2 regions of the Candidatus Pelagibacter sp. PS_43 genome follow, and region 2 is predicted to be linked to the other one. Evidence: riboswitches for the same ligand, from Rfam matches in the RefSeq annotation. Region 2 holds a riboswitch; the other holds the start of a gene.
The links. Region 2 has a riboswitch for S-adenosylmethionine ahead of AC5SLL_RS02165 (homocysteine S-methyltransferase family protein). Riboswitches for the same ligand answer to the same signal wherever they lie in the genome.

Region 1: linked by a shared signal. The riboswitch ahead of AC5SLL_RS02940 (O-acetylhomoserine aminocarboxypropyltransferase/cysteine synthase family protein) and the one ahead of AC5SLL_RS02165 (homocysteine S-methyltransferase family protein) in region 2 are both predicted to bind S-adenosylmethionine.

What each region holds. Positions count from the first base shown of each region.
Region 1 is NZ_CM182066.1:525,445-541,987, forward strand. It holds gene ribB (3,4-dihydroxy-2-butanone-4-phosphate synthase) at 1-513, shown strand, start outside; gene ribH (6,7-dimethyl-8-ribityllumazine synthase) at 513-899, shown strand; gene AC5SLL_RS02880 (transcription antitermination factor NusB) at 902-1,306, shown strand; gene thiL (thiamine-phosphate kinase) at 1,299-2,258, shown strand; gene AC5SLL_RS02890 (sodium-translocating pyrophosphatase) at 2,345-4,450, shown strand; gene AC5SLL_RS02895 (hypothetical protein) at 4,452-4,916, opposite strand; gene AC5SLL_RS02900 (ubiquinol-cytochrome C chaperone family protein) at 4,915-5,382, shown strand; gene rpmF (50S ribosomal protein L32) at 5,390-5,572, shown strand; gene plsX (phosphate acyltransferase PlsX) at 5,599-6,603, shown strand; gene AC5SLL_RS02915 (integration host factor subunit alpha) at 6,603-6,905, shown strand; gene AC5SLL_RS02920 (MerR family transcriptional regulator) at 6,895-7,272, shown strand; gene AC5SLL_RS02925 (50S ribosomal protein L33) at 7,274-7,465, shown strand; gene AC5SLL_RS02930 (chorismate mutase) at 7,467-7,757, opposite strand; gene AC5SLL_RS02935 (COX15/CtaA family protein) at 7,800-8,822, shown strand; gene AC5SLL_RS02940 (O-acetylhomoserine aminocarboxypropyltransferase/cysteine synthase family protein) at 8,833-10,134, opposite strand; SAM riboswitch class V at 10,139-10,207, opposite strand; gene rplM (50S ribosomal protein L13) at 10,347-10,808, shown strand; gene rpsI (30S ribosomal protein S9) at 10,810-11,250, shown strand; gene argC (N-acetyl-gamma-glutamyl-phosphate reductase) at 11,284-12,306, shown strand; gene AC5SLL_RS02960 (hypothetical protein) at 12,318-12,506, shown strand; gene AC5SLL_RS02965 (homoserine dehydrogenase) at 12,507-13,799, shown strand; gene AC5SLL_RS02970 (AEC family transporter) at 13,799-14,695, shown strand; gene AC5SLL_RS02975 (DMT family transporter) at 14,713-15,561, shown strand; gene AC5SLL_RS02980 (methylated-DNA--[protein]-cysteine S-methyltransferase) at 16,094-16,372, opposite strand; gene AC5SLL_RS02985 (GNAT family N-acetyltransferase) at 16,353-16,543, opposite strand, start outside.
Region 2 is NZ_CM182066.1:386,359-402,901, reverse strand. It holds gene AC5SLL_RS02165 (homocysteine S-methyltransferase family protein) at 1-972, opposite strand, end outside; SAM riboswitch class V at 1,039-1,103, opposite strand; gene AC5SLL_RS02160 (DUF1737 domain-containing protein) at 1,399-1,605, opposite strand; gene AC5SLL_RS02155 (hypothetical protein) at 2,047-3,012, shown strand; gene AC5SLL_RS02150 (hypothetical protein) at 3,206-3,370, opposite strand; gene AC5SLL_RS02145 (DUF4396 domain-containing protein) at 3,558-3,995, opposite strand; gene AC5SLL_RS02140 (c-type cytochrome) at 4,001-4,429, opposite strand; gene AC5SLL_RS02135 (DMT family transporter) at 4,508-5,392, shown strand; gene AC5SLL_RS02130 (pentapeptide repeat-containing protein) at 5,407-5,565, opposite strand; gene AC5SLL_RS02125 (pentapeptide repeat-containing protein) at 5,592-5,915, opposite strand; gene AC5SLL_RS02120 (Glu/Leu/Phe/Val family dehydrogenase) at 6,013-7,413, opposite strand; gene AC5SLL_RS02115 (hypothetical protein) at 7,463-7,951, opposite strand; gene AC5SLL_RS02110 (hypothetical protein) at 7,948-8,241, opposite strand; gene AC5SLL_RS02105 (HIT domain-containing protein) at 8,383-8,781, opposite strand; gene AC5SLL_RS02100 (DUF2061 domain-containing protein) at 8,841-9,041, shown strand; gene AC5SLL_RS02095 (malonyl-CoA decarboxylase domain-containing protein) at 9,058-10,362, opposite strand; gene AC5SLL_RS02090 (sulfite exporter TauE/SafE family protein) at 10,369-11,205, opposite strand; gene dusA (tRNA dihydrouridine(20/20a) synthase DusA) at 11,205-12,209, opposite strand; gene AC5SLL_RS02080 (TRAP transporter large permease) at 12,199-13,530, opposite strand; gene AC5SLL_RS02075 (TRAP transporter small permease subunit) at 13,530-14,024, opposite strand; gene dctP (TRAP transporter substrate-binding protein DctP) at 14,075-15,085, opposite strand; gene AC5SLL_RS02065 (CaiB/BaiF CoA transferase family protein) at 15,171-16,316, shown strand; gene rpoZ (DNA-directed RNA polymerase subunit omega) at 16,313-16,543, opposite strand, start outside.

The DNA.
Region 1 (16,543 bases), 140 kb from region 2:
GACCTTATTGCTTATCGTTTAAAAAAAGAAAAACTAATTAAACTTAAAAAACAATCTGATATTGAAATCAAAAATCAAAAATTTAAAATTAGAATCTATGAAAATCTTTTAGATGGATCTGAACACTTTGCTCTAATTAAAGGTAATATTAAAAAAGGAATAATACCAAGAGTTAGAGTAATTTCATCTAACGTAGTTCAAAATTATTTAATCAATCAACAATTGCCAAATTCATTTCATAAAACATTAAATTATTTTAAGAAATTCAATAACTGTGTTTTAGTTTTTATAAAAGATACAAATTTAAAATCTGTTACACAAACACTCAAGGATTATAAGAACAAAGATTTTTATAAAAAGGGAAATGATAAACTTATAAGGAATTATGGTATTGGTGCTCAAATAATTAAAGATTTAAAGATTAAAAATATGATATTAATAACTAAATCTCTTAAAAAAGTTATTGGTTTAGAGGGTTATGATATAAAGATTATTAAACAGGAAATCATTTAATGAAAAAAAAATATTTAATAGTTATTGCAGATTATTATAAAGATATATCAAAAGGTTTATTAAGTAGTGCGAAAAACGCATTGCCCAAATCTAGTTTAATAAAAACTATCTATGTCCCAGGTGTCTTTGAAATACCAGTTACCATTTCAAAGAATATTAAGAAGTATGATGCTTTTTTAGCTCTTGGTTGTGTGATTAAAGGACAAACTCCTCATTTTGACTTTATTTCATATTCTTCAACTGATGCAATAATGAAACTATCCGTAGAAAATAAAAAACCCATTGGCAATGGAATTATTACTTGTCTCAATATGCGTCAAGCTATAGCTAGAAAGAAAAAGGGAAGAGAAGCAGCTCTAGCTGTAATATCTGTCCTTTCCCAATAAGAATGAGAACTCCATATAACCCAAATCAAAATCCTAGGGTTATTATTATTCAAAAACTCTATACTAAATTTTTTAATGATGATGAAGATATAACTTTTTCAAAACACAGATTTAAAAAATCTATTAAAGATGTGGTGCTTGGTACAATTGAAAGAGATGATGTTATTAAAGAAGAGGTCAAAAATTTTTTAAGTGAAGATCTTGAATTGTCAAATATGGATAAAGTTTTCCAGATCATTGTTAAGGCAGCTATATATGAATTTCTTTATAAGCCTAAAATTTCTAAAAAAATCATAATCAAGGAATATTTAGATGCTTCAAATTTTTTTTTAGAAGACTCCCAAACTAAATATTTGAATGCAATATTAGATAAAATTGCCAAAAAAATAAGAAATTCTAATGCATGAATTTGATTTAATTAAAAATTATTTTCAAAAACTTTCTAAAAAGACAATTGGTTCTTTAAACCTTAATGATGATGTTTTTTTTGATAAAAAACATGAGTTAGTAGTATCAATAGATACATATATTCAAGGAAACCATTTTATAGATTTTAAAAAACCAGATTTGGTAATAAAAAAGATCATAAGATCATCAATATCTGATTTAATTTGTAAAGGCGTAAGTCCAAAATACTATTTTGTTTCAGGCTCAGGTAATAAAAAATCTTTTTCAAAAAATAACTTAAAAAAAATATCTAAATCACTTAATGATGAACAAAAAAAGTATAAAATTTATCTTTGTGGTGGTGATACGGTTTTTTCTAACAAATTAAGTTTTACAATAACCTCCATTGGTTTTGCAAAAAAAATTATTGAAAGAAATAAAGCTAAAATTAATGATGACATTTATGTTACAGGAAATTTAGGTGATAGCTATTTAGGGTTATTAGTTTTAAAAAATAAATTTAAAATAAACAAAATTCAAAAAGATTATTTTATTAACCAATATTATAAACCTAATATTCAAATCGATTTATCTAAACATTTAAATAAATTTGCAAATACTTCAATTGATATTTCGGACGGTTTACTAGCAGATCTTGAAAAATTGATTAATAATCAAAAACTATCTTATAAAGTAAGTTTAGATGATATACCAGTTTCTAATTCCTTGAATAAACTCATATCAAAAAAAAATATCTTGAAAGAGTATTGTATTTCAAAAGGTGATGATTATCAGGTTCTATTTACTGCCTCGAAAGATAAAAGAAGAATCATAAAAAAAGTTTCAAATGAATTAAGAGTTAAAATTTCAAAAATAGGAATAATTCAAAATTTAAATAATAAACCCACATTAATTGATAAAAAAAGAGGAATAATTAGCCTTAAAAATAAGGGTTATTTTCATCATTTTTAAAAAGTTAAATATTGCCTTTTATGGTTTTTTTTGTATTGTCCGGACTTTAAACGTTTAATTTAACAACCAAACAACCAAAAGGCAAAATGAACTCAATCGTCGAAACAATATTACTTTATACTATAGCTGCTGGATTTCTTTCAATTGTATATGGATACTTTACTGGAAAAAATATATTAAGCTCGAGCACTGGAAATGCTAAAATGCAAGAAATTGCATCTGCTATTCAAATTGGTGCAAAAGCTTATTTAGCAAGACAATACAAAACAATTGCCGTGGTTGGAGTTGTTGTTTTGGTTATTATATGCATTGTATTTAGTCCTCTTGTTGGTTTAGGTTATTTCATTGGTGCAGCTTTATCTGGTATAGCTGGTTATGTTGGAATGTTAGTTTCAGTTCAGGCTAACGTTAGAACTGCTGAAGCATCTAGAAAAGGTTTAGCAAGTGGTTTAGCTGTAGCATTTAAATCAGGTGCTGTAACAGGTATGTTGGTTGCTGGTTTGGCCTTGTTAGCAATAGCTGTTTATTATTATTTTTTATTAAAAGCAGGAGTTGATGAAAGGGAAATTGTTAATGCTCTTGTTGCTCTAGGTTTTGGTGCTTCTTTAATTTCAATTTTTGCAAGATTAGGTGGCGGAATCTTTACCAAAGGTGCTGATGTTGGTGCTGATTTAGTTGGAAAAGTTGAGGCAGGTATACCTGAAGATGACCCTAGAAACCCAGCTGTAATTGCAGACAACGTTGGAGACAATGTTGGTGATTGTGCTGGAATGGCTGCAGATTTATTCGAAACTTATGCTGTAACAATTGTTGCAACAATGGTTCTTTCTTCTATATTTTTTTATGGTGATATTAATATGATGATTTACCCATTAACGATTGGGGGCGCTTGTATTTTAACATCAATACTAGGAACATTTTTTGTAAAACTTGGAAAAAGTAAAAATGTAATGAATGCATTATACAAGGGATTTGTTGTTTCTGCAGTTTCATCATTATTAATTCTATATCCAGTAACTGATTATGTTATTGGCTTTGCTAATGAGTATTCTGTAAATGGAAAAACTTTTACTGGTATGAGTCTTTATTACTGTGGTGTAATTGGCTTAGTTATTACCGGTTTATTAATTTGGATTACTGAATATTATACTGGAACAGATTATAGACCTGTAAGAAGTATCGCAAAATCATCAACAACAGGACATGGCACAAACGTTATTCAAGGATTAGCTGTTTCTATGGAGGCAACTGCAATTCCTGCTTTAATAATTGTTGCGGGTATTCTTGCTACCAACTCTATTGCTGGTCTTTATGGAATTGCTATTTCCGTAACAACTATGCTAGCTTTGGCTGGAATGGTCGTCGCACTTGATGCGTATGGTCCAGTTACAGATAATGCGGGTGGTATTGCAGAAATGTCAAATTTACCAAAAAGTGTAAGAAAAACTACAGATGCGTTGGATGCAGTTGGTAATACTACAAAAGCTGTTACCAAAGGTTATGCTATTGGATCAGCAGGGTTAGGTGCACTAGTTTTATTTGCCGCTTATGTTGAAGATATTAAACACTTTTCTGGTGTAGCAGGATCAAAGCTAGAAGGAATAGTTGTAACATTTGATTTATCTAATCCATACGTTGTAGTTGGATTATTAATAGGTGGAATGCTTCCATATTTATTTGGATCAATGGGAATGCAAGCCGTAGGAAGAGCAGGAGGGGCTGTTGTTATAGAAGTTAGAAGGCAATTTAAAAAATACCCAGGTATTATGAAGCGTAAACAAAAACCTGATTACGCTAAACTTGTTGATTTATTAACATTAGCTGCAATTAGAGAAATGATTTTACCTTCATTATTACCAGTTCTATCTCCGATTGTTTTATACTTTGTTATATTTCAAATTGGTGGGCAAGTTGCTGCTTTAGCTGCTGTCGGTGCAATGTTATTAGGTGTCATAATCACTGGATTATTTGTTGCAGTTTCAATGACAGCTGGTGGTGGTGCTTGGGATAACGCTAAGAAATATATTGAAGATGGAAATTATGGTGGAAAAGGTTCAGAAGCTCATAAAGCAGCTGTTACAGGTGATACTGTTGGTGACCCATACAAAGATACTGCTGGGCCTGCTGTAAACCCAATGATAAAGATTACAAATATTGTTGCTTTATTATTGTTAGCGGTGATTGCGGGCTAGATTATTTTATTTTTTTTTTCCCGAGTGGATCGTTGATTTTTTCTCTTAAAGAATACAAGAATTCATAGATAAAACTATTTTTAGAATAACTCATTTGGGTTGTGTTTTCTGTGAATTTTATTTCATTCATTTTATCTTTATCAAAAAAAATGCTTTTTGTTAGAATACCTTTGTTATCGATATCTAAAAGTAAAATGTTATTTTTTAGTAATTTTTTTTTCCCTAATCTTGATAATTTTGTTGAGCTTGTTTGAATTTCCATATAAATCCATAATTCCTCATCAAAAGAACCTTTTGTAGATGGAGGACCCAAAAGTTCAAAGATATCATTTTTATTAGTTTTGCCAATCACAAGTTTTTCACTTTTTTTTTCTAAAAAATGCACACCATGATGCTTTATAACTTTATTTAATGTACAACTTGAAATAAATAAAAAAAGAACAATTAGATTAAAAATTTTTTTCATGAATAAAAACTATATTAATATTTACAATAATTTAGTTAAATTAACTAGAAATAAAGAATTGTATAAAGACTTTAAAAATCAAGACACATTTTCAGACAGAATGATCTTTTTTCTATTACATTTTGCTTTTTTTTTAAAAATTTACAAAAAAGATAACAATAAAGAAATACTCCAAGAAATTTATGATTATGTCTTCAGGCAATTGGAGTTAAGTGTCCGAGAGATTGGTTATGGAGACCAATCGATAAATAAAAAAATGAAAGATTATCTCAATTTATTTTATGGAATGATTGATAAAATTCATAATTGGGATCATTTAAACAATGAATCAAAAAAAGAGCAATTAACAATATTTTTAGATAATGCTCAAAATAGCGATTATTTGGTAAAATATTTTGATAAATATATTGAATTTTTGATAAATAACACTTTAAATTCTCATATAAAAGGTGTAGTTAAACATTAATTTTATTATGGCTGTACCAAAACGTAAACAATCACCGTCAAGAACTGGGATGAGAAGAGCTCAGAATATGAAATTTTCATCTAAAAATATAGTTGAGGATAAGAAATCTGGTGAGTACAGACTCCCTCATCATCTAGATCTTAAAACTGGTATGTATCGTGGTAGACAAGTTTTGGACCCTAAAGAGTAAATTATTTTTTCAACTAAATAAATAGAATGAGCAAAACAATCAAAATTGCTGTTGATGCAATGGGTGGCGATGGTTCACCAAAAAAAATTATTGAAGGTATTAATCATCATTTTAAAAACAATAAAAATACCTTTTATCAAATTTTTGGTGATAAAGGTCAAATTGAAAAGTTTATTACTGATGAATTGCCTAGTGAAAACTTTGAAATAGTTCATACAGAAGATGTTGTTAAAGGAACAGATAGTCCATTGGAAGGTGCAAAAAGAGGAAAAAAAACTAGTATGTGGTTAGCGATTCAGAGTGTTAAAGAAAAAAAATCTGATGTAGTAATTTCAGCAGGGAATACTGGTGCATTATTAGTTATTTCAAAGTTAAATCTTAAAATGATAGACAATATAGATAAACCAGCTCTTTCAGCCTTATGGCCAAATAAAAAGAATATGAGTGTTGTTTTAGACTTAGGTGCAAATATTGAATGTAGTCCGAAAAATTTAATTGATTTTTCGATAATGGGTTCCTCTTTATTTAATTCATTATATCCGAACGATGAAGCAAAAGTTGCACTATTAAATATTGGCTCTGAAGAACTTAAAGGAAATGAAATTATAAAAGAAACTTATCAACAGTTGAATAAAAGAACTAATAACGATTTTGAGTTTAAAGGTTATATTGAAGGGAATCAATTAATGAACGGTGATGTTAACGTTATAGTAGCAGATGGTTTTACTGGCAATGTTGCATTAAAGACTGCTGAAGGTACTGCTAATTTTATCACAAGTGAATTAAAAAAAGCAATGACTGGAAATTTGATTGGAAAAATGTCATCGCTACTTAATATTTCAAATTTAAAAAAATTTAAAAAAAGACTGGATCCAAGATTATATAATGGGGCAATTTTTATTGGATTAGACTCCCCTGTAATTAAAAGTCATGGTGGAACAGATTATATAGGTTTTTCAAATTCTTTAAGTGTTTGCTCTAAAACGGTAACTGGAAATTTGATTGAAAAAATAACTAATAATATTAATTAATGACGAGAACTAACCTTACAAAAAAAGATCTAATTAACTCAATTTATATGCAGATTGGTTTTTCTAAAAATCTTTCTGAAAATTTAATTGATGATTTTTTTACTACAATCCTGGAAAATTTAAAGATTGAAAAAAAACTTAAACTTTCAAAATTTGGTACGTTTTCTATAAGACAAAAAAAAAGTAGAGTTGGAAGAAATCCTAAAACTAAAGAAGAAGCGGCTATATCTGATAGAAATGTTGTTTTATTTAAAGCTTCTAAAGAGTTTAAAGATTTAGTAAATTCTATAAATGATCAATAAAAATTTAGATGCTTACAAATCAATAGGTGAGGTTGCTAAAATTCTAGATTTAGTAAATGCCAAAAAGGGTACTTTAAATACTCATACCATAAGGTTTTGGGAAAAAGAATTTAAACAGATCAAACCAAAAATTCTCAATGGTAATAGAAGATACTATAATAATCAGACTATAGAAGTTCTTAAAAAAGTTAAATTTTTACTTAAAGAACAAGGAATGACAATCAATGGAGTTAAAAAAGTTCTCAATTCTGACAAATCTTTAAACCTTGACGAATTATCAAATAATTCTATAAGTGCTAATTATAATATAAGAAATAAATTAAAAAATATTTCTAACTTAGTAAAACAAATTAAAAAGCTTAAATAGTATGGCAAAAAAAACACACGTTAAAGTAAGATTGGTCCCTGAAGCTAAACCTGATAGTCCTTTTTTCTATTATGTAAAAAAGCCAGCGGGCGGTGAAAAAGCTAAAGTTAAATTGTCTGCTAAAAAATACAATCCATCAACTAGAAAACATGAAATGTTTGTGGAGAAAAAACTACCACCACACAGTAAATAGTTTATTTCTTCTTAAAGTTTCTCTTCTCGTAATCAATAAAAGACCAAATCATATTCTTCCAAATTCTGTTCGTAATTTTTGGATCAATTTTTGTCTTGATTGATTTTTTTTTAATTTTTTTAAGTATATAGCTTATTCTTGTTTTATCGATTATTTCTTTTTTATAAATTTTTACTTTTAAAACTTCATTTACTAAAAGCGATCTTTTTTTAATAAGTTTAAGCAGATCATTATCTAATTTATCAAGTTTTATTCTTAATTGGGTAAGTTTTTTTTTATTAGTAGGCGACATTTAATCAATTGGTTATTAAAATAATTATTATAAGTATAATTTATGTTTGTAAATAGCGACAACTATATAAAATATTTAAAGATATGGTTAATAGGACTATTTTTGCTAATTGTTCTTATGGTTGCGGTAGGTGGCTTAACCAGATTAACTGACTCAGGCTTATCCATTACGGCATGGGAGCTTTTTTCAGGTATATTGCCACCACTTAATTCAAATGATTGGAATATGTATTTTGAAGAATATAAAAAAATTCCAGAGTATAAAAATATTAACTATGGAATGTCTTTAAACGAATTTAAAGTAATTTTTTATTGGGAGTATGCTCATAGATTATTAGCACGTATTGTTGGCTTGTTTACCCTAATACCTTTAATTTTTTTTTGGATTAAATATAGAGATTCTAATTTTTATTCTAATAAATATTTTTTGATATTTTTTCTTATATGTTTGCAGGGATTTTTAGGTTGGTTTATGGTTACAAGTGGATTAACACAAAATAATGATGTTAGTCATTTTAGATTAGCAATTCACTTATCACTTGCACTTTTTATCTTATGTTTAATTTTTTGGTATATTTTAGATTTTTTTGATATTCAAAAAATAGATTATAAAATTCCACAATCCTTATTGTTATTTATTTTTTTATTGATTGTTATTCAAATTATATTGGGCGCTTTTCTTTCAGGTTTAAATGGAGGTTTAATTTATAATACTTGGCCAGATATGAATGGTACTTTTTTTCCAAATGATGTTTTATTATTAGATCTTTTTACCTCTGAGTCATTTTATAATACTTCTATTATTCAATTTTTACATAGATCAACTGCCTATCTGCTTGTGATCCTTGTTATGATTATTAACTATTTATTTATTAAAGAAGGAGTTGCCATAAAGAATATAATTCTTTTTGATATAGCTTTACTTATTCAAATATTATTAGGAATCGTTACATTAATGTCTGGTGTAGAGATAAAGTATGCATCACTACACCAGTTAGGTTCTATTTTTGTATTAACAACCTATATTTTACTCATTTATAAAAACTCAAGAGGTTTTTTAAAATGATAAAGAATTGTTATGAAGCACTAAGTGCTTGATCAAGATCATCTATTATATCGTCAATATGTTCTAATCCTATACACAGTCTTATATATCCAGGTGTAACTCCTGCAGCACTTAATTCTTGCTCCGTGAGTTGGCTATGAGTTGTCGTTGCCGGATGTATAGCTAAGCTTCTAGCATCTCCTATATTTGCTACATGATAAAACATTTTTAAAGCTTCTATAAATTTCTTACCAGACTCAATGCCACCTTTTAGTTCTATTCCTATTAAAGCACCATTTCCTCCATCAAGATATTTTTTTGCTCTTTTTCCAATATCTCCCTCATACTTAGTTGGGTAAATCACTCTAGAAACTTTTTTATGATTAGATAAATGATCCACTGTTTTTTCCGCATTAGAGCAATGTTGTTTCATCCTCAAGGCTACTGTTTCAAGTCCTTGAATTATTCCAAAAGCATTATCAGGAGCTAATGCAGCTCCAAGATCTCTCAAAAGAGTAACTCTTGCTCTAACAGCAAAGGATACATTGGCGCCAGTTAATTCAGGAACTGCCTTACCCCATACTACGCCACCATAACTTGCATCAGGTTCATTAAACAAGGGTTGTCTTTTTGGATTGGCTGTCCAATCAAAATTTCCACCATCAATTAGTGCTCCACCTACAACTGTACCATGTCCACCTATATATTTTGTAAGTGAGTAAACCACTATTGCAGCTCCATGCTCTATAGGCTTACAGATGATAGGGGCGGCGGTGTTATCAACTATTAATGGAATATTATATTTTTTTCCAATATCAGAAACTTCTTTAATAGGAAATACTCTTAAATATGGATTGGGCAATGTTTCTCCATAAAAAGCTCTAGTTTTATCATCTATTGCTTTTTCAAAGTTTTTAGGATCTGCTGGATCAGCATATCTAACTTCAATACCAAGCTTGCTCAATGTATGAGTAAACAATGAAACAGTTCCACCATAAAGATCTGTAGAACTAACAATATTATCCCCAGCTTGAGCAACATTCAAAATAGCAAATGTTGAAGCTGTTTGACCCGAAGAAACAGTTAAACTTGCTAATCCACCATCTAAGGCAGCTAGTCTTTTTTCAAGAACATCATTGGTTGGATTCATAATTCTTGTGTAGATATTTCCAAACTCTTTTAGACCAAATAAATTGGCTGCATGCTCAGTGCTATCAAATAGATATGAAGTTGTTCTATAAATTGGGACAGCTACAGCTTTTGTAGTTGGGTCACTTCTATAATCACCACCATGTAATGCGATAGTTTCTGGGTTTTGTCTTTTTGTACTCATCTTAATACTCCTTTTTTAGTACTTTTGCTTTATGCAAGGCGTACAATACAGTTCAAATGCGCCTACCGAAAATGTGGGTAAAAAATCCATTTTAGCAATTATTAGCCTGCAATAGGAACAAATCGGCAAATAAAAATTACCATTAAATGGCTATATTGCAAGAGAAATATAAAATTGACTTTATAATTATTAATAGTATTAATCCACGCTCTATGACTAAATTTTTAAAAAGTAGCGAATTAACAAGTAATTGGTTTGAAATTGATGCTAAAGGAGCAGTTGTTGGAAGACTAGCATCTATAATAGCAATGATTGTTAGGGGAAAAAACAAAACTACTTACACACCTCACATGGATGATGGTGACTTTGTAGTTGTTAAAAATATAGAACATGCAAAATTTACTGGAAAAAAATTTAAAGACAAAAAATACTATAGACATACGGGCCACCCAGGTGGAATTAAAGAAATAACTCCTGAAAAACTATTAGAAAAGAATAAACCAGGAGAGACTTTAAAATTAGCGGTTAAAAGAATGTTACCAGGAGGTGTTCTTGGTAGAAAGCAACTAACTAAAGTTAAAATTTATGCTGGTGAAGAGCATCCTCATGCAGCTCAAAATCCTAAACTTTTAGATTTAGGAAAATTAAATAGCAAAAATTTAATTAGAAATTAATATGGAACAAACAGCACAAACAATATCAAAAAAACCTAAGATCAAGTTAGATTTTAAAGATAGCAAATATGCTACTGGCAGAAGAAAAAAATCAATTGCTAAAATTTGGTTAAAAAAAGGGACCGGTAAAATTTATGTTAATGGTCGAACAATGGATGAATACTTCACTAGTGGTAGTCATAAAATGCAAATTACTAGACCTTTTGAAATTATTAATCAAGCAACAGCATATGATGTTAGATGTAGTGTTGCTGGAGGCGGTCACACTGGACAGGCAGGAGCAATGGTTCACGGTATTGCAAAAGCCTTAATATTATTTGACTCAGAACTAAGAAGTACACTAAAAACAGAGAAACTTAACACCAGAGACTCAAGATCTGTTGAAAGAAAAAAACCTGGTCGTAAAAAAGCTAGAAGAAGCTTCCAATTCTCGAAAAGATAATTTTTTTTTATTTCAAAATAGTTATAATAAACAATGCCTAAGCTTAATGTTTTAGTTGCTGGTTCAACTGGTTATATCGGTGTTCAATTAATAAGATTATTAGTTAAGCACAAAAATATTAATATAAAATATTTGTGTGGTAGCTCATCTGTTGGTAAGAAAATTACTAGTTATGAAAAATCATTAAAATCAAAAAATTTACCCAAGATTACTAAATTTAATAAATCATTTTTAAAAGAAGTTGATTTGGTATTTACCGCATTACCAAATGGTGAAGCTCAATCTATATCAAATAGTTTATTAAAACATAATGTGTTGATTGATTTGGCAGCAGATTTTAGACTTAATAATGCATCCTTATATCTAAAATGGTATAAACAAAAACACAGATCAATTTCAAATATTAAAAAATCTATATATTCATTACCTGAAATTACAGGTGAAAAAGTTAAAAATTTTAATATTATTGGTTGCCCGGGTTGTTATCCAACATCAATATTGTTACCGTTAATTCCATTGATTAAAAAAAATTTAATTAAAGTTAATAATATAATTATAGACTCTAAATCGGGATATTCTGGAGCTGGAAGAGGAGTACATGACAAATATAAAAATAAAAACCTTTATGAATCTTTAAGTGCCTACGGTGTTGGTTTTCATCGTCACAATTCTGAAATACAACAAGAGTTTAATTTTTTTACAAAAAAGAAAGTAAATTTTACTTTTACTCCACATTTAACACCAATGTTTAGAGGAATATTAAGCACCATTTATGTAGAGCTAAATAAAGGATCTACAATTAAAAAATTAGAAAAAGTTTTGATTAATCATTATCCCAATAATGGATTTGTAAAAATTCTAAAAACTAACTCTTTAATAAGTACAAATGATATAATTAATACAAATAACTGCCATATATCAATTTGTAAAACTAAGTATAAAGATAAAGTGATTATCTTGTCATCAATAGACAATCTAATTAAAGGTGGCGCAGGACAAGCTATACAAAATATGAATATTAGATTTGGATTTAAAAAGACAGAGGGCTTAATATGAAATATTTCTTAATGTTTTCATTTTTATTTTTTTTGTCTTGTTCTTTAGATAAAGTTTCTATTAAAAAAACTATTGAAAAAGAAAAATATACTAAAATGTTAGAAAAAAATGGAGATTTTAAACAAATGTCATTTGATGAATTTGATTTATTTCTTAAAGAATATTCAAAAAACTCAGACTATCCTGATATAAACAAGTAAATGAAAATGAATTTAAATATTGCTGTAGTTGGATTGGGTCAAGTAGGTAACTATTTACTAAATGAATTAAATATAAAAAAAAAAGAAATTGAATTAATTACAGGCAAAAGAATTAATGTTGTAGCTGTTTCTGCAAAAAACCTAAAAAAGAAAAGAAAATTTAAAGTTAATAAAAATATCTTTTTTAAAAATCCTTTAGATATTTTTAAATTAAATAAAGTAGATATTTTATTTGAAGCAATAGGAATGTCAGATGGCATTTCTAAAAGAGTAGTTGAAACTGCTTTAAGAAATAAAATTCACGTTATTACACCAAATAAAGCTCTAATATCAAAACATGGAGATTATCTTGCTAAATTAGCTGAAGATAATAATGTAAATCTTGAATTTGAAGCATCTGTTGCTGGTGGTATTCCAATATTAAGAACTATTAAAGAGGGTCTAGCAACTAACAAAATTACTAAAGTTTATGGAATTTTGAATGGAACTTCTAATTATATTCTATCAGAAATGAGAAATTCTAAAGATAGTTTTGCCAATGTTTTAAAAAAGGCTCAAAAATTAGGATACGCTGAACCAGGTAACCCTAAATTAGATCTTAATGGTTTTGATGCTTTTGCTAAAGTAAGAATTTTGTCTGCTCTTGCATTTAATACTAAGATTTCAAAATATAAATGTTTAATGGAAGGAATTGAAAAAATTGAATTAAAAGATATTGAAATAGCTAGCCAATTAAATTTACGTATTAAGTTACTTGGTATCTCTGAAATTATTAATGGTTGTTTATTTGAAACTGTCCACCCATGTCTTGTAAGTAAAAATTCTTATATTGGTAATGTTTCTGGTGTGATGAATGCTGTCATACTTGAGGGTAAACCTGTTGGTGAAAGTATATTACAAGGAGAGGGTGCTGGGCCTGGACCTACTTCTTCATCATTACTATCTGATTTACTTTCTATTTTGAAAGGGGATATTAAAAAACCCTTTGGTATGCCTAACAACAAGCGTAAGTCCATAAAATGTTATAATGTCAATAATTATACTAATTCTTTATATTTGAGATTTGAAGTTAAAGATAAACCTGGTGTTCTGTCCAGGATTACTAACAGGTTAGCTAAATACAAAATTTCTGTAAAAAGAATGATTCAAACACCAGATAAAAAAAATAATAAAGCTACTGTTGTTATTATTACTCACAAAACAAGCGAACTTAATTCAAATAACTGTCTTGCAAAATTTAAAAAAGATAAAGATATTCTTAAATATCCTACATTAATTAGAATTCATAATTAATGGAATTATATTCCAAAATTTTTGAAGTTTTATTTCCTGTTTTTTTTGTTATCGGTATTGGTTATTACCTAGGCAAAAAAAATCCAAAAATAGACACTAATTTCATAACTAATTTTGCAGGTAATATAGGAACGCCTGCAATGATTTTTTATACCGTAACTACCACAGGTATTACTTTAGCAGTTTTTACCTCCTACTTCTTCTATGCTTTGGTTATGATTGGAGGCTTTTCCATAGTTGGTCTAATACTTCTTTTTATTTTAAAAAGAGATCTAAGTATGGAACTACCGCCAATGATTTTACCAAATACTGGTAATATGGGTATACCAATTTGTCTTTTTGCTTATGGTGCTGAAGGGCTTGGTGTAGCATCTGCTATAGCCTCTGTTATAATTTTGTTTCATTTTACGTTGGGTGTTTTTCTTGCTAAAAAAAAATTTTCTTTCGATGTGGTTCTTAAAAGTCCTCCTGTTTATGCAATAATAATATCAATATTATTTCTTTATTTTAACTTAGATGTCCCGGTATTTCTTGAAAACACCACTTTTCTTTTAACATATGCAACAATATTTTTAGTTTTAATGTCCCTTGGTATAGCCTTAACAAGGTTTAAGTTTTCTTTAAAAAATTCAATTATATTAGCCTTAGGACGTGTTATTTTGGGTCCAATCATATGTATTCTTATAATAAATAAACTCGATTTGAATGGTTTTGCAGCTGGTGTCTTATTAATACAAAGTGCAATGCCAAGTGCTGTGTTAAATTATCTTGTTGGATCGATGTATTCACCTAAAAAAATTGTTGATAGTATCGCTAGTACAATTGTAACATCTACATTGATGTCTTTTATTACTATTCCAATAGTAGTATTCTTTGCTTTAAAGTACTTCAATTAAACTGTATCTATTGGCTTATGAAAGCCATTATTTTTAGCTTATTAGGTTGGATGTTTCTTCCAGTAATGGATGGATTTGCAAAATATTTAAGTACAGATTTACCAGTACTACAAATAACTTGGGCTAGGTATTTTTTCACAGTTGTATTTACTCTTCCAATAATGTTTTTCTTTTATAAAAAACACCTAGTCTGGTCTGATAAACCAAAACTACAAATACTTAGAGGTTTGATTTTACTTTCTGCGAATGTGTGTTTTTTTTATTCAATATCTGTAATCTCACTAGCTAAGGCCTTAACATTAGCTTTTATTGCTCCATTAATCGTTACAGCATTTTCACCCATTTTATTAGGTGAGAAGGTGGGTTTAAGAAGATGGACAGCTGTAATAATTGGATTTGTAGGTTCCTTAGTAGTAATTAGGCCAGGTTTTTTAGAATTAAATCTAGCAAGTTTTGCTGCTCTAGGAACAGGTGTTATGTATGGTTTTTATTTGATAATTACAAGAAAGCTAAGTACTTCAGACAACCCATTATTAACGCTTTTATTAACAGGTTTAGTTGGGGCGATCATAATATCTATGATAATTCCTTTTATTTGGGTTAAACCTACTCTTAATCAGTGGTCTATTATGGCTGGAATAGGGGTCTTTGCATGCATTGGACACTTATTCCTTATATTGTCGCTTAAATATGCTGATGCATCTAAATTAGCTCCTTTAGGCTATACTGAGATAATTCCAAATGTGATTATTGGCTACTATTTCTTTGGTGATTTCCCTGATAATTGGACATTTTTAGGTCTCTTTATAATTGTGCTAAGTGGTATATATATTTCTAGAAGAGAAGTAGTGGTTAAGAGAATTTAATATAGGTTACTTATATTTACTAATACTTAATATAGTACATTAAGTTTACAATTTATAGTATTGTAATCATTAAATTTTATAGTAATAAATAATTATCAAAATAAGAAGAAAATAGCATATTCAGAGTTAAAAATTTATAAATACTTTTTTAAATTAAAGTCATGATATTTAATTAAAGCTTAATTTTTTAAAAATTATTCTAATCAATAAAAAAGCATTGTATATCAACGTTTATATCCAATCCTAGTCTATAAAATATAATGATATGTTGCCCAGATATGAGGTGGGAGTCAAAAACCCTTTAAAATTGAGCTTTTTTGGACAACTAAAAAACTGTTGGTATTGTTCAAAACTAGAGCAATGCACTATCAGAATATGCCTTTTAAACGTCCATAGAGCACCTTAGTTTTAGCATGATCTCATATCTGGTACAACTAAAGGGTGCATTATAACATTTTTAGTAATTGTTATAAAAAAGCTCTATAAGGATTGATTTTATTGACTTTTAGATGCTTTTAATAGGCTTGAATCTCTATTTGATGAAAACCTTCTCAGACCTTAATAATTGACGTTTTAGCCTAATCCCACCTTTTGCTGAGTAACCACCAAGGCTTCCGTCCGATCTTATCACCCTATGACAGGGTATTTTGGGTGGATAGGGGTTTTTACCCACTGCATTAGCAACAGCTCTGAATGCTTTAGGTTTTCCAATGGCTTTAGCAACTTCCAAGTAGGTCTTAACTTTGCCCTTGGGTATTTTCTTTAGGTAATTCCAAACTTTTAGCTGAAACTTAGTCCCCTTTAAGTTCATATAGTTCAAAACCTGTATTATTAGCTATTTTATCGTATAATTTCTTTGCATTTTCATTGGAAGAGTGGGTGATCCAACGAATTCCATCCCAATTATTGGCTTTAGATAATGATTTTAGGTGACTAATGAGTTTTTGAGCTATTTTTTGACCTCTGAAATCTGGGTCAACAA
Region 2 (16,543 bases):
ACTTGCTGGAACAGTTAAACCAATAGATTCAGCAACTTCCCTAATCAACATTGGGTTTGCTCCACAACATACTCCAAGGTAATTAATACCTAGCTCATAAGCATCTTTTGCAAATTTACCTATTTCATATCTATTACAAAAATGTGGGTCCAATGCTGTTGGAAACGTTCTTCCATGAGGTGATGGACACTGACAATTACTTCTATCTGGTAGATTAAAAAATGTTGGGTAATCTTCACTGGTTCTATAAGGAATAGGTAAAGCTCCAACATGACATTTAACTGCTTTTCTAATTTCTTTTAAAAAAGGAAACATAGTAGCAGGTCCTCTAAAACAATTTAAACCAACAACATCAGCCCCTAATTGCTCTAGCTCTTTACAGGTATCAACAACTGATTTTCCATCTCTCATTTTATTTTCACCCATTGGGGATATGGTTAATACAGTTGGTAAACCTGTTTTTTTCATTATCTCTAAAGCTTTAAAAGCTTCTTCAGCATAATAAAAAGTTTCACCAATTAACATATCAGCACCTTCTTCAACGGCCCAACCAATCATCTCTGTAAACATTCCTTCAACTTCTTTTTGAGATTGTGGATCATTATGTTTCCAGATATTTGAATTTGAAATATTACCTGCCATCAAATTTGGTTTTGATCCTTTAGGAGTATCTAGTGCTACTTTTTTAGCAATTTTTAATGCTGAACGATTTAGTGGTTCGAGAAGTTCTTCCTTACCAATAACACGCATTTTTTCTCTGTGTCCATTATAAGTAAAGGCCTCAACTACATCAGATCCTGCGTGTTGAAATTCTCTATGTAAATTTTCTAAAACTTCAGGATGATCTAATGACACCATTGGAACAAATTCCCCTGATGACATATAGCCACGTCTTTCTATCTCAAATAAAAAACCTTCTGCGCATATAACAGGTCCTTTATCTAATCTTTCTTTTAATTTATTTGTGCTCATTTTTTTTCCTCTTGTTTTGGAGAAAAAAGGTCACAAAATAATCAGAGGTTATATTCATAGGCCTCTTTTCTCCTTTTTAGTGCTTAAGCAAATGCAGGGCGCACAATATGGTTCAACTGCCCGGCTTAATTTTATGAAAGATAAAAAAAAACCACCTGTCTAAAGCGGTGGTTGAAGCGTCGCTTTAGCAGGATTTATAACGCGCTCTGCAATTTAACTTAACTCAGCGCAATCACATATAATCAACTTTCTCTCAAACTGTCAATTGAAAAAATAAATAATAGTTAAAATTATGAGAATAATGACAATCCAAATACTAAGATTAGTTAAAAACTGCTTTAATTTAGAATTAGATTGTAGAAAAGCTGGGAGTACTAATAAGAGTATCCCTAGCATATAAACAAAGGGTATTATCTGATCTGCCATTTATATCGATGATAGCTTCATCTTTTTGGAATACTTTTTCTGAGGTGAATTTTTTATAACTGCTTGAGCACAACGCATGACCCCTCTTTTTTTATCAAAAGTCATTTTGGGTTCACCATACAATTTCCATCCATTGGATATGGCCTCCGTTACACGATGGCAAAATTCTGAAGTGTCGTCACTTGTAATAAATCTATAACCTTTCATAATCAGACCTTAACAAGTCCTAAATCGGGTGTCTATATCTAGGACGATTGTTACTTAATGAAATAGTAAGATTAGTTAAGAATTTTTGTAATAGAGCATCTTTTAAATACTTTTATCAGTAAATTCATATAACTCATTAAGCGTTATAGTTATGTTAATTATAAGCCTCTATTAAATGAAATTTAAGTTATTATTCAGCTAGACAAAATCATTAATTAATATACATAACGATGAATCAACTCCTCTTAAAACTTATTATTAAATTCTCTAGCTAGACTTCAACTTCGAATAATATAAAAATTGATGAATCAACTCTCCCCAAAGTAAACTAATAAACTTAACTATAGATATATTTTTACCAACCTATTAAATCGACCTTAAGACTAAGAATCGTTCGAAATGAAAAACAATAAAAAAAACATAAAATAGGAAAATAGAAAAATGGAAATGACCTTAATATATACGATAGTAGGCTTTGCTTTAGCGGGGTACAGTGTTATTGCAAATGACTCAATTCAAACATTGGGAACTTTTATCGCGTCAAAACAAAAATGGTTTAAATGGTACACTCTTGCTAGTGCAGCATCATTTGTAATGATACTTGCTATTACTTGGGGTTGGTACAGTAATAATGGAGATATCTCTTACGGTAGATTAACAAGAATACCTTTCCAAGAAATACAATGGTACCACGCAGTGGCACCAGGAATACTTCTTATATTAACAAGAGTAGGTATACCTGTTTCAACAACCTTCTTAGTTTTATCAGCTTTTGCCTCAACGGTAGTACTTGAGAAGATGCTTATGAAAAGTGTTGTCGGCTATGGTTTAGCTGCAGCTGCTGCTTATATTTGTTGGATTGTTATCTCTAAATTTATTAATGAAAAATTAGATGAAGTTAGTGACAAATGGATTTCCTTTTGGCGTAACTCTGTATGGGTAACTTCAGGCTGGTTATGGTGGGTTTGGTTATCTCATGATGTAGCAAACATTGCCGTATACCTTCCAAGACAATTAGATGTTGCTCTTTTATTAGTTGTTCTGGGTTACTTTACAGCACTACTTTTTTATATCTTCTACATTCATGGTGGAACTATTCAAAAGGTTGTCTTAGAAAAAACTGGAACAAGATATGCAAGATCAGCAACTATTATTAATATTATTTATGCTGCTGTTCTTTATTACTTTAAAGAGCTTAATGATTTACCAATGTCCACAACCTGGGTATTTGTTGGTCTATTATGTGGAAGAGAATTAGCAATCGCATCAATGAATAAAGACTATAAGTTCAAATATGTGTTTCCACTAATTGGTAAAGACTTTCTTAAAATGATATTCGGATTAAGTGTGTCAGTTGGAATTGTGCTTGCAATTCACTACATCATAATTCCAAATAATTGGTTTTAAGTTTTAAGACAATTAACATTTAATTATTAGCTCTAAGCATTTAATTTATTGCTTAGGGCTTAATAATTTAAGCAAAATAGTTTCAAGTATTAATTATTTAAGCTTAAACCTTAAGCACAAAAACTTAAAGATCATATAGTTAAATTTCCCAAGACCGTAGGAATTTGGTTCTGTTTTTTTAGTCTGTAATTTTTTAGTTTTTTTCTTCTTCATGGCTAATATGATTTTGTGTTTCATTTGAATGTTTGAGATTATAGCAATCTGTACAAAGTAAGATAACCTCTGGTCCAGAGCTTACTTGTGTTAAGATGGCTGTATCATCTCCACACTCACTGCAACCAGATAAACGTTTTTTCATTTACGTTTAGTGCGTGTTATCTCATTAATTTTATCAATATAGTTTTTAATTTCAGTACTTTCTGAGAGTTTATCGTCTACCTTTGGATTTTTCTTTTTTTGATAAGTGTAATAAATAGGCATGACAATCGATAAGGTAACGATAATAACTGCTAATATAATTTCAAAAGTTGTAACCATTTCAATATTTAATGACACGCTTGATTAAATTTTTTTAGTCTCCAGTAATTATACGGCCAAGGTGTTAAAAAACCAACGGTTAACATAATAGGTACTACCCACCACGTTAACATTGCTCCTCCTGTTAAAAAATAATCTGTAGCATTCATAGAGATTTCCATACTAACCATTGAAATAAAACTCATTCCCAATGCTGTTTTTAAAGCATCATTAAATTTAAAATTTTGTCTTATCAAAATTATAGTTTCCAAAATAATACTTGTAATTAAACCATTAATAATTGCTAAAGTCATAATAGCTAAGACAGGCCAAGGAATACCTGTTATTTGAAAATATAAAATGGTACCAAAATCACCAATAGCACAACCTAACAAACACCAGGCAGTATTTTTGGCACTTCTTTTCCAGGTGTGTTTACAAGACCAATGAAATGTATCTGTTGTCATATAATTTATTTACTTAAATTTATTTGATGTTGGTAATAATCATCTGGCCAAAAACTTTTAATGTAGGCTAAAACTGAATCTATATCTTTGTCATTTAACTTGTCTCCAAAAGCACCCATTTTACCTTCATAGTCACTAATTATTCCAACTAAGCCATATTTAATAATTTTATGTAATGTCTCATCATCATGGTGCCAAGTATGACCCGTTCCATTTAGTGGTGGTGCTTTACGATGACCATCTTCATCTAAACCCTTCCAATTTTCAGCTCCCGATAAATTAACTTGGTGACAACTAGCACAATTATTTTGGTATACAATTTTACCTCTAGCAATCATTAACTCAGAATCTCTGGTAATTGGAAAATGATTATCTGAATAAGAAATACTACTTAATGATATAAACAGAGTTAAAATTAAAAGTATCTTTTTCATAACAACTAAACTTATATATTAAAATTGTTAGATTAATCTTATATTTTTTTAAGATTGATTGATTATAAGTGTTTATTAATGAACAATTTTTTATTATTTATTGTCACACTTTTTTGCTGGTCTCCTACTTGGTATGTCATCAAGTTTCAATTAGGCTACGTTGATCCTTTAGTATCCGTGTTCTATAGGTTTTTGATAGCTGGAATAGTTATCTTTATTTATCTAATTTATAAGAAGAAAAATCTTAAGTTCTCTTTTAATCAACATCTTTGGTTTTTGCTATTTGGGGTTTGTCTTTATTCTCTAAATTACGTTTTCTTTTATTTATCAAACACTTATTTAATAAGCGCATTTCCAGCGATTGTCTTTTCAACGGTCGTCATTATGAATATTTTAGGAGAAGGGTTTTATTTTAAAAAGAAACCATCTTTAAAAACTTTACTGGGTGCAACTATTGGAATGATTGGGATTATAATCATCTTTAATGATGAGATTTTCAATTTCAGCTTTGCGAATGGAACCCATGTTGGATTATTTTTAGCCTTACTTGGTACACTAAGTGCATCAACAGGTAACATGGTTCATCAAAGAAACTTAAATAATAACTTTCAATTAATACCAACACTTGCGTATTCAATGCTTTATGGATCACTGGTCACACTATTAATCACCCAGATAAAAGGTACTGAATTATTATTTGAATATACTTTTAGTTATATCGCTTCCCTTGCTTATCTATCAATAGTTGGTTCAATATTTGCTTTTATATTTTACTTAAGATTGTTAGAAAAAGTTGGAGCTGGACGAGCGGGTTATGTGGGTGTTGTGATGCCTGTACTTGCTTTATTAATTTCAACTGTATTTGAAAACCTTGAATGGCAACAAGATTTAATTATAGGTCTACCCATTTTAATAATTGGAGCAGTACTTGTGATTAATCAGAAAATTAAAACTGTAAAATAATTTTTAAAATTTTTTTATTTATTGCAGTTACCAATAGAACCTAAAGAACATTTAGTTCCATCAATCCAAGTTGCATTGTTAAGATTGGCACCTTCAAAGGTAGCATTTAAGATATTAGCCCCCGTTAAATCTGCTTCAAAAAGATTGCTGTTAGTGAAGTTTGTCTCAATCAATGAAGCTCCTTTGAAGTTTGCTCTTGTTAAGTTCGCACTTGAAAAGTTAGCTTTTTCAAAATACCCCCTTCAAGATTTGCTTCATATAAATTAGTTCTAATAAAAGAAGATTCTACAAAATTACCATTAGATAATATTGCATTCATCATTACCCCTTTATCAAAGGTAACTTTAATAAAGCTGATAAAAGAAAGATTAGAATTTGGTATATAAGCTCTACTTAAATCTTGGCCTTCTGAGAATTGACAATTAGAATAATCCACTCCATCAGTTGGAGCATCATCACAACCTGCTTTTGCACCGTTAGTTAACAATAAGCTTAAGACTAAAATGGTAAAAAGCTTGCTCATAAAGCCTGCTCTTATTAATTTTATCATAATAAATGCTAACAAATCATAGATCAGGAGTCTTCTATTAATTTAATTATAGGTAAAATTAAACCGCTATTTATCGTTTAGGGAAGCCTTCTACGGTATAGAAGTTTCTTATCTTTTTTAGAGACACGTAATAAGCACTATCTCTAAAGGATTTTTTTATTTGTTTTTTAGCATTATAAATTTCAATAAATGCATTTCTCATACTGTCTTCTAGTCCTGAAAAAGCTAAGTCCTCTTCATCAGCACCATGAACAATTCTTTTAATGGTATCAAAGTCAGTTTTAGTATTAGTTTTTTTATCTATCAAATCAATAATGTCTAATATTTTTTGTTCTTGAAATCTTTTTTCAACTCTACCAAAACGTATATGAGAAATATCTTTTACCCACTCAAAATAAGAAACCACAACACCACCCGCATTGACATAGATATCAGGAATAATCATAACGCCTTTTTCAAATAATTTTTGATCCGCCTCAAATGAAATGGGTCCATTTGCAGCCTCAATTATTAATTTCGTTTTAATTTTATCTACATTATCAATGGTGATTACATTTTCTAATGCAGCTGGAATTAAAATATCACAATCTAATTCTAAAAGTTCGCTTGGATTATTTTTAAATTCTCCAAGTTTAGGATTATTGATAGTTTTATTTGTCTTATAAAATTCAATTAGTGTATTTATATCAATGCCTTTTTTATTATATAAATAACCATCAAATTCACCTATGGCTATAATCTTTGCATTATCTCTATTGTATAAATGTTTGGCTAAATTACTTCCAACATTACCAAAGCCTTGAACTATAATTTCATTATCCTTTAATTCATTTTTCAATCCTGCTTCTTTAACAACATCTTCATGTCTAAATATTTCTCTAACTACTTCTTCAATACCTCTACCGGTAGCCTCAGTTCTGCCAGCAATACCTCCTCTGTGTATTGGTTTGCCTGTTACACAGCCTCTATAATTTATATCATCAGGTTTAAGTGTTTTGTAGGTCTCTAAAATCCATTCCATTTCTCTTTCAGACGTTCCAACATCTGGGGCTGGAACATTTAATGCTGGAGAAATAAAACCTTTATTAATTAGTTTGCTTGCAAATGCTTTAGTAATTTCTCTAAGTTGAGGCATTGTGTAGTTCTTAGGATTAATTTTCAAACCCCCTTTTGCACCACCAAAAGGAATATTAACTATTGCACATTTGTAAGTCATTAAAGATGCTAAAGCTTCTGTATCATCTTGATCAACAGTTTCAGAATATCTTAGTCCACCTTTAGTTGGAAGAATATGCTCTGAATGAACCGCTCTCCATCCAGTAAAATTATTAATTTTTCCATCTAAGACAACACCCACATTTACTTTAATTAATGAATGAATAGATTTTAAATGCTCAAGTAAATCATCACTAAAGTTTAGTAATTTAGCTGATTTATCTACATGTAAGTTGACGTTATCTTTAAAACTCATTTTTAAAACTTATATATTAATAAAATTTATTAACTACTTTTATCTAAGACTAATTAGGCTTAGTCCAATATCCATAAACACAACGTGTGCCCCGTCTAGAGCAATCATAAGTATCATGTAAAACACCATCTTTAACAACCGTTATGTGTTTTGAACAAGATACAATTAAAGTCCCACTTGGAAGTTCATCTTTTTTTAAATGAACTTTACAGCCTTGACCAACAAACATCGTTGGCGTCCACTGCCACCCAAGTTTTTCAAGATATTTCTTAACCACAACTCTATGAGTGCCTGATCTTGGGCTATCATTTTTTTGTTTTAAACTTCTAGCAAGTCTTGTTCTAGATGTAGTTCTAAATTCTTCATTAGCTTTATAAAGATCATCATAAATTTTTTGATAAGGAAGACCTGTTACAATTGCAATAGATCTAACTACACAGTCTCCTGCTTTTCCTTTATATCCGGCAGCCGCTCTGCCTCCATCATTGATTTGTAATTCTAGATTGCTACTTGAGAATAGTTTCTTAAAGAAATTCACGATTTAGTTTTATGATCTAAGATCTCAATCATACACTGAGTTGCGTATTCACGCCATTCCACAGCAGATTTATCCTTAAGGTTATTAAGGTGGCTCATGTTGCTATCTATATTTTCTTGATGTTTAGCTTTATCCACTTCATCCAGATTTTTTTCCATGTTAGTAAGATTGGTCTTCATTGCGTTAATCCAACTATTGCCAAGCTCTACACATTTAACATCATCTTTCTCATCACAAATTTGTTTAAAGAAATTGAAAATAACATCATCTGCTTTTATCTCTTTGCTCATCTTATTTACCAATTAGTAAAGCAAGCAGTTGATAAAGTCTAGTTTCAATTAAAACGTGTTAACAAATTAGAGACGAATCAGATACATAATAGTTAAGAGGTAGTGGCGGGAGACTAAAACTACCTCTGTCCTCACCCTCTATTAAAAATACTTTTTAATTTTAGAAATAGTTTTAGCTAATAAATTTTTTGTATAAGGTTTTCCTTTAACCACCCAAACCGATAACGGCCAAGTACTATCTTTAGTAGATCTTGCAATTATATGAATGTGTAACTGAGGAACAATATTACCAATTTTTTCAACATTAAGTTTTTTTGTTTTAAATATTTTTTTCATTAACTTGCTGCAATGAACAATTTCCTTCATTAATAGCATTTGGTCTTTTGAGTTAAGTTCAGAAATATCAGTAATATTTTTTCGCTTAGGAATTAAAATGATCCAAGGAAATTTAGCGTTATCAATTAAACGAATACTACACAGTTTTAATTCAGTTATTAAATGAGAATCTTTTAGAAAACTTTTACTTACTTTATTTGCCATTGTTAAACATTAATATAAATGTGTTCTATAAGCAAAAATTATTATAGGCTAAATTAATTATGGCTGACAAAAAAATACGATCCGTTGCTAAAACATTTTCATGGAGACTTTTTATTTTTATCTACTGGGTAATATTTGGATATATTTTTACTGGTAGTTTTAAAGGAGCTGGAATATTGGGACTGGGCTCTATAATTCCTCTTTTTTTTTATTATTTTCATGAAAGAATTTGGAATAAAGTTAAATGGGGTCTTAATTAAAATTCAAAGATTATATTTATAAATATTTCTTTATTTTATCAGAGACAATTACTTTATTGCTATTCATGTAATCTTCATGATTTTTTTCAATATTTTTTAATTCATAAAGATAATTGACCATCACACCATAAGATCTTTTAAAGCCAGTTTCTGAAATATTAGCATTAATTACAATATCTTCTACAATAGCTCCATTACCTAAATGAAATCTACTCACATCATTAACAGGTAACCCTTTTTGGTTTTTTTCATTAACAATATAATGTGCAACTAATTTCGTTATTGCTTCTTTATTTTTTACAATTCTACCATCACCTAGTTTTAAGTCTTGAGATTTTAAAAAGATAACATCTTGATCTTTTAGATCGCCTAAAATATTTTTAATCTTAGTTTCTTCTAAATAACTAAACCAATCAGCAAACCCTGGTATAGGTGATAAGGTGCCAAAGTTTTTAATATGAGGAAGCTCTTCTTGTATTTCATAAACTACTCTCTTTATTAAAAAATTACCCAAAGTTACTCTAGATAGGCCTTCTTGACAGTTACTAATTGAATAGAAAGTAGCAGTATCATAAGATTTTCCTTCATTATCAGTCGGCTTCATTAATTCTTGAATAGATCTACCAAGACCTTTTGTAAGGGCTACTTGAACAAAAATAATAGGTTCATCTTCAAGAGCTGGATGAAAGTAAGAAAAAAACCTTCTATCTTCTCCTAATCTTCTTTTAAGTTCATTCATATCTTTTATATGATGAACTCTTTCATATTTAATTATTTTTTCTAAAACTGCAGCCTTTGTATCCCATGTGATTTTAGAAAGTTTAAGAAATCCTGGATTAAACCAAGCTCTAAATAAATGTCTAAGATCATTATCTAATTCTGAAAGTTCTTTGTTGTCTTTTAATATTCTTATTAAATCTTCTCTTAATGCAACTATAATCGCTGTTCCATTTGGCGCCATATTCATTCTTCTAAAAAGTTCTCTTCTCTTACCTTCAGAAACTTTAAATAAATTTGACAAAGTATTTTCGTTTTGAGATTTGGTATATTTTTCAATTGCTTCGTTAACTTTTGTAAAGCTAGGCTTATATTTCTCATTAATTTTTTTAAAAAATAATAATTTATTTTCTGGAGATAGTGATTGATATAGTTCAGTAATATCTCTAGCTACAGTTATTCCAAATGCTGCACCTTTGTGTGAAATTAAATCATCACATAAAGAAAAAATAGATTCTAAGTCATTTTTTTTAATCTTTTTTATACTAAAAAGTTTTTGACCTGCATCAGCAATAGATGAGATTATCTCTTTAAAATTAAACATAATTAATTATATAATATTTAGATATTCAACGAAAGATCTTATGGACACTATAAGTAAAAAAGTACCAAAAATTTTACTTAATAATTTTTTATCTATTTTATAAACAGCTTTTGCTCCCAACCTAGCCATAATCATTGTAACTGGAACAAATACTGCAAACCCTAATAAATTTATATAACCTACACTAAAAGGTGTGTTGATATTATCAATTATCTTTCCACCCATAATCATTGTGATCGTTCCGCTAAGTGAAATCAAAAAGCCAACTGCTGCAGCTGTACCAATGGATTTTCTTATGTCATAACCAAAAGTTCTCATAAATGGTACCATTAAAGATCCTCCACCAATGCCTAGAGGAACTGAAATAAAACCAATCACAATCCCTGAGATATTTTTGACAATGTCAGAAATTGTTTTGGGATTTTCAACAAGTTTTTCTCTAAGAAAAATAAAAAATAAACCCACCATAAAAGCAAATATTGAAAAGAATAATACTAAAGTTGGTGTCTTTAAATTAACTGCTAAAAAAGTTCCAGCAATAACGCCTATTAAAATAAATATACCAAAAGATTTTACCATCTTAAAATCTACTGCATCATATTCCATATGAGTTTTGGTTGAAATTATTGAAGTTGGAATAATAATCGCTAAAGAAGTTCCAACAGCTAGATGCATCCTGGTAACTAATTCAAAATCTAATACTGTAAAAGCATAATACAAAGCTGGAACCATTATAATTCCACCACCAACACCTAGTAATCCAGCCATAAATCCTGCAACAGCTGCAGATATTGCAAGGACCGACAGTAGGTTAATTATCTCACCATAGTTTAGGTTTTCCATTATGAGTTAGCTTGATTAGCTTTTTCGTTATTTTGCACAATGGTCATTATATGTTTTGATTTTTGAAAATCAGAGTCTCTTGCCATCATATTATCACTTAAATATCTCTTCCATTCTTTTGAACCTATTTGACCGTGATATAATCCAACTGTGTGTCTCATAATATGATTTACTTTTGTGCCAAGCTTAACTTCTTTCTCAAGGTATTCTAGTAGTTTTGCAGCTATTTCCTCTCTTGTTGGCTGTTCTTTTGTTCCAAAAATTTCGTTTTCAATCTCAACTAAAGAATAAGGATTTTGATAGATGGACCTACCAATCATCACTCCATCACATAAAGTTAAATGGTTTTTAATTTCATCAATCTTTGAAATACCTCCATTAATAATAATTTCTAAATCAGGATTTTCTTCTTTAACTTTATAAACCATTCCATAGTTTAGTTTTGGAATATTTAAATTTTGTTTAGGTGACATACCAGTTAAGATAGCTTTTCGAGCATGTAGTATAAAAGTATTACAACCAACCCCTTTCATCTTTAGTATAAAATTATTTAAATAATCAAATTCCTCCGTGTCATCAAAGCCAATTCTAGTTTTTGCAGTAACTGGAATTTTACAAGCATTAACCATTGAATCAATGCATTCCGCAACAAGGTCAGGTTCTCTCATCAAGCAAGCACCAAACATATTTTTTTGAACTTTTTTACTGGGGCAACCTAAGTTAATATTAATTTCATCATAGCCCATGTCTTCTGCAATTTTTGCAACTTCAGCTAACTCTGTTTTATCGGATCCACCCACTTGTAATGCTAGAGGTTTTTCTTCGGGACTGTAAGATAAAATTTTTTTACGATCTCCATGGATTGCAGATTTTGTTGCAACCATTTCTGAGTAAAGCATAACATTCTTACTCATCAATCTTAAAAAGTATCGATCATGACGATCGGTACAATCCATCATCGGTGCTACAGAAATTTTTCTATTAATGTCTTTTTTAATATCCAAGAGGTTTACCCATTAATTTATCAGGTAACCAACTTACAATTTCAGGAAAAATACACAATATCAATATAGATAAAACCATCATCATCATAAATGGAAATGATCCCCTTAAGATTGTAGATAAACTTACATCAGGCGTTATTCCTTTAATTATATATAGATTTAATCCAACGGGTGGCGTGATTAAACCTATTTCCATATTTATAGTGAATACAATCGCAAACCAATAAGGGTCAAAACCAAGTGTAGTTATCACAGGTAACAATATAGCTGAAGTCATCACAATAACAGCAACTGGTGGTAAAAAGAAACCAGCAACAAGTAAAAACACATTAACCATTAAAAAAATCATCCATTTATTACTACTTAACTCAATCATACTTTGAGCAAGCGATTGGGTTACGTAAAGTTGAGATAATGTGAATGCAAAAAGATAAGAGGCTGCAATAATAAACATTATCATAACACTCTCTTTCATTGAAACTTTAACAATATTCCATATTTTTTTAGGCTGATAAATTTTGTAAACAACCGCAATCATTACAAAAACTAAGAATGCTCCAACACCAGATGCTTCAGATGGTGTGGCTACACCTCCATAGAGAACGTATAAAACTCCAACAATAATAGCTAAGAACGGAAAAATTCTAGGAAGAACTTCAAATTTTTCTCTCAACGTTGGTGGTTTTCTGTTTCTTAATAATTTAGCTGCATTTTTATCAATAAAGTAACTGTGTATTAGTGCCCAAACAGCAAAAAGACTGGCCAACATAAAACCAGGAACAATACCTGCTAAAAATAATCTTCCAATAGAAGTACCTGTTGCCATTCCATAAACAATTAAAACTATACTTGGTGGAATTAAAACCCCAAGCGTTCCTCCAGCTGCAATTGTACCGGTAGCTATTTGGTCTGAATATCCTCTTTTTCTCATTTCAGGAATTCCCATAGTTCCAATAGCAGCACACGTTGCAGGACTTGACCCACTTAATGCTGCAAAAATTGAACACGCTCCAATATTAGAGATTACTAAGCCACCAGGAACTCTCCATAACCATCTATCAAGACCAGTATAAAGATCTTTTCCTGCAGGAGAGTTGGCTACAGCCATTCCCATAAGAATAAACATTGGGATTGATAGTAAAACAAATGAATTTAAGCCTGCATAAAATGTTTCTGCAAAAACATCTAGCATTTGAAATCCTTCAAAAGCGATTAATAAAGCAATTGAGACAAAACTTAAACCAAAAGCAATTGGAATTCCTGAGAACAAAACTATTAAAGTAAAGATAGCAACTATTAGTGCAATCATTAAAGGATCCATTATCTTAAATCTCCTTCATCAAACAGTTTAATTATCTCAGCAATATATTGAAGTATCATTAGTATTGAGCCTATTAACATTGAAGAATAAGGTATCCACAAAGGAGGATCCCAAACTGTTCCTGTAGTATAATTTTTAACAAAAGCTTCCTCTACCATCAAAAAACCAAAGTAAAACAGTATTAAAAAAAAACCCAAACTTATAAATGAAGTAAAAATCTTCAATTTAATAATATTTCTGTTTGATAAAAAATCGTAAATCCATTCCATGCTTACGTGCGCTTTTTCGCTTAAAACATAAGCACTACCAATAAAGGTAGATGCAACAAGTAACATGGTAACTAATTCAGTTTGCCAAGTAATAGCACGTTGAAAAAAATATCTTTCAAAAACAAGTTCAACAATGACTAAAATAGATAAAATTAAAGCTCCTACTGCGAAAGCACCACAGGCTTGAGAAGCATAATGACAAAAATTAAGATATTTATTTTTCATAAAAAAAACCCCCATTTATTTTCATAAATAGGGGTTCTTTATATATTATTTTATTTAACTGCTAAAGCCATTTCCATAAGCTTAGCACCACCTGGTACTTGCTCAGCAAATGCTTTGTGAGAAGTTTTCTTAGCTATTTCTACCCATGCAGCATGATCTGCTTCAGACATATATACTAATTCAACACCAGCATCTCTATAAGCGTCTTCAAATTTTTTATCTAAATTTGACACTTGTGCTGTCATATATTTCTCAGCTACTTTTCCAGCTTTCATAAGAGCTTTTTGTTGCTTCGAACTTAAAGCATCAAAAGATTTCTTAGACATAAGGATCGGCTCATACATAAACCAAAGGCCAAATTTTCCTGGAGGTGTTGCGCATTTAACTTGTTCATAAATTTTGTAACTAACAAAACTTCCTGAACTAGTGTTTGCACCAGTTAATACACCTGTTTGTAGACCAGTATAAATTTCTGAAGATGGCATACTTTGAATACCAGCCCCTGCACCTTCTAACATTTGGTTAAACGCTTTTCCAGCTGCTCTCATTACTTGTCCTTTAACATCAGATGGGTTTCTAATACATTTAGTTTTTGATGCAAAACCACCACCTAACCAGGCATCAGATAAAACAACTACACCTGCATCATTAATAATTTTTTTAATCTCAGTCATCATTGGAGATTTATTAAATCTTAATGCGTGATCATGGTTTTTTACTGTTCCAGGCATTAATGTTGCACTAAACTCTGGGTGAAACTTTGATGCATATCCTAATGGAAAAGCTGAAATATCTAGTTGACCTGTAGTCATAGGTTTCCATTGCTCTTTAGGTTTATATAAAGATTTTGCTGGATAAATTCTAATATCAATATCGACATTAGCTTTTTTAACCTCATCAGCAATAATTTGAACCATCTCATGACGTGGGTCAAAAGATCCATCAGCTCTAGGTGTACCAGGCCATTGATGACTTGCTTTTAACGTTACCGCATAAGCAGAACCAACAGTTGATAAAACCAAAACTAATGCCGTAAAATATAAAGATACTTTTTTTAACATTACTCTCTCCTCTATTATTAATTAAGTGATGTATTTAATTAGAGATATTGATAAGAGTCAAGACTACATAATTACAGTACAAAATATGGATGGTCCTTTAAAAAACTTACTTGTTCTTGACCTAACTAGAGTACTAGTTGGTCCTTATTGCACGATGATGCTTTCAGATCTGGGTGCACGCGTAATAAAGATTGAGGCACCAGAAGTTGGGGACGACTCTAGAAAATTTGGACCATTTATTGAAGATTATTCAGCATATTTTATGTCACTAAATAGAGGGAAAGAAAGTATCGCTCTTAATTTAAAAAATGAAGATGATAAAAAAATATTTGATAAAATTTTAGCTAAAGCAGATATTTTAGTTGAAAATTTTAAACCAGGCACGTTAGAAAAATGGGGCTATGGCTGGAAAGATGTTTGTAAAAAATATCCAAGACTAATTTATGCATCAGCATCAGGCTTTGGACAAACAGGTCCGTTAAAAGAATTACCTGCTTATGATATGGTTGTTCAAGGGATGGGTGGCTTAATGAGTGTAACAGGTCAACCAAACTCTGAACCAACAAGAGTTGGTACATCTATTGGTGACATTACCGCAGGCTTATTTACAACTGTTGGAATTAATGCTGCACTTTATGATAGAGAAAAAACTGGTAAGGGAACTTTTATTGATGTTTCAATGTTAGATTGTCAAATTGCAATTTTAGAAAATGCTATTGCAAGGTATCTTGCAAAAAATGAAATACCAAAACCTATGGGATCTCGTCACCCATCTATTGCACCTTTTGAAGCATTTAAAACTAAAGATAGCCATATCATTATAGCAGCAGGCAATGAAAAATTATTTGAAAAACTATGTAATGTTTTAGATATTTCTGAAATTGCTCACGATCCAAAATTTAATACTAACTCTTTAAGATCTCAAAATATGGAAGATCTTAAAAAAATACTTGAAGACAAACTTGGTGCGAAAAATACAAGTGATTGGGTTAGTAAAATGGAAAAAGAAAAAATTCCATGTGGTCCAATATTTAATATAAAAGAAGCTGTTGAAAACCCTCAAGTTGAAGCAAGAAACATGATTGTTAAAGCACATCACAAAGTAATTGGAGATTTTAAATTAGCGGGCAATCCAATTAAAATGTCTAACTATAAAGATGAAAAAACACGTGGTGATATTCCTGATCTTGATGAACACAGAGAAAAAATCTTAAAGGAATTTAGTAATTAACTGTTAGGTTCAGTTTCTTCTGAGCTATCTTCTGTAGTTTCACTTTCAGCTAGTTGATCTAAAGAAACTGCTGTCTCCTCGTCTCCCGCTTCTAACTCAGCATCAACATCAACTTCTGGGTCTGCCTTTGCAGTTAATTCTTCTAAATCATCAGAGGATACTTGAATTTTTTCAGGAATTTTTCTAGCTCTTTTAGATGGTAAAATAGGAGTTCCACTTTTAGAAAT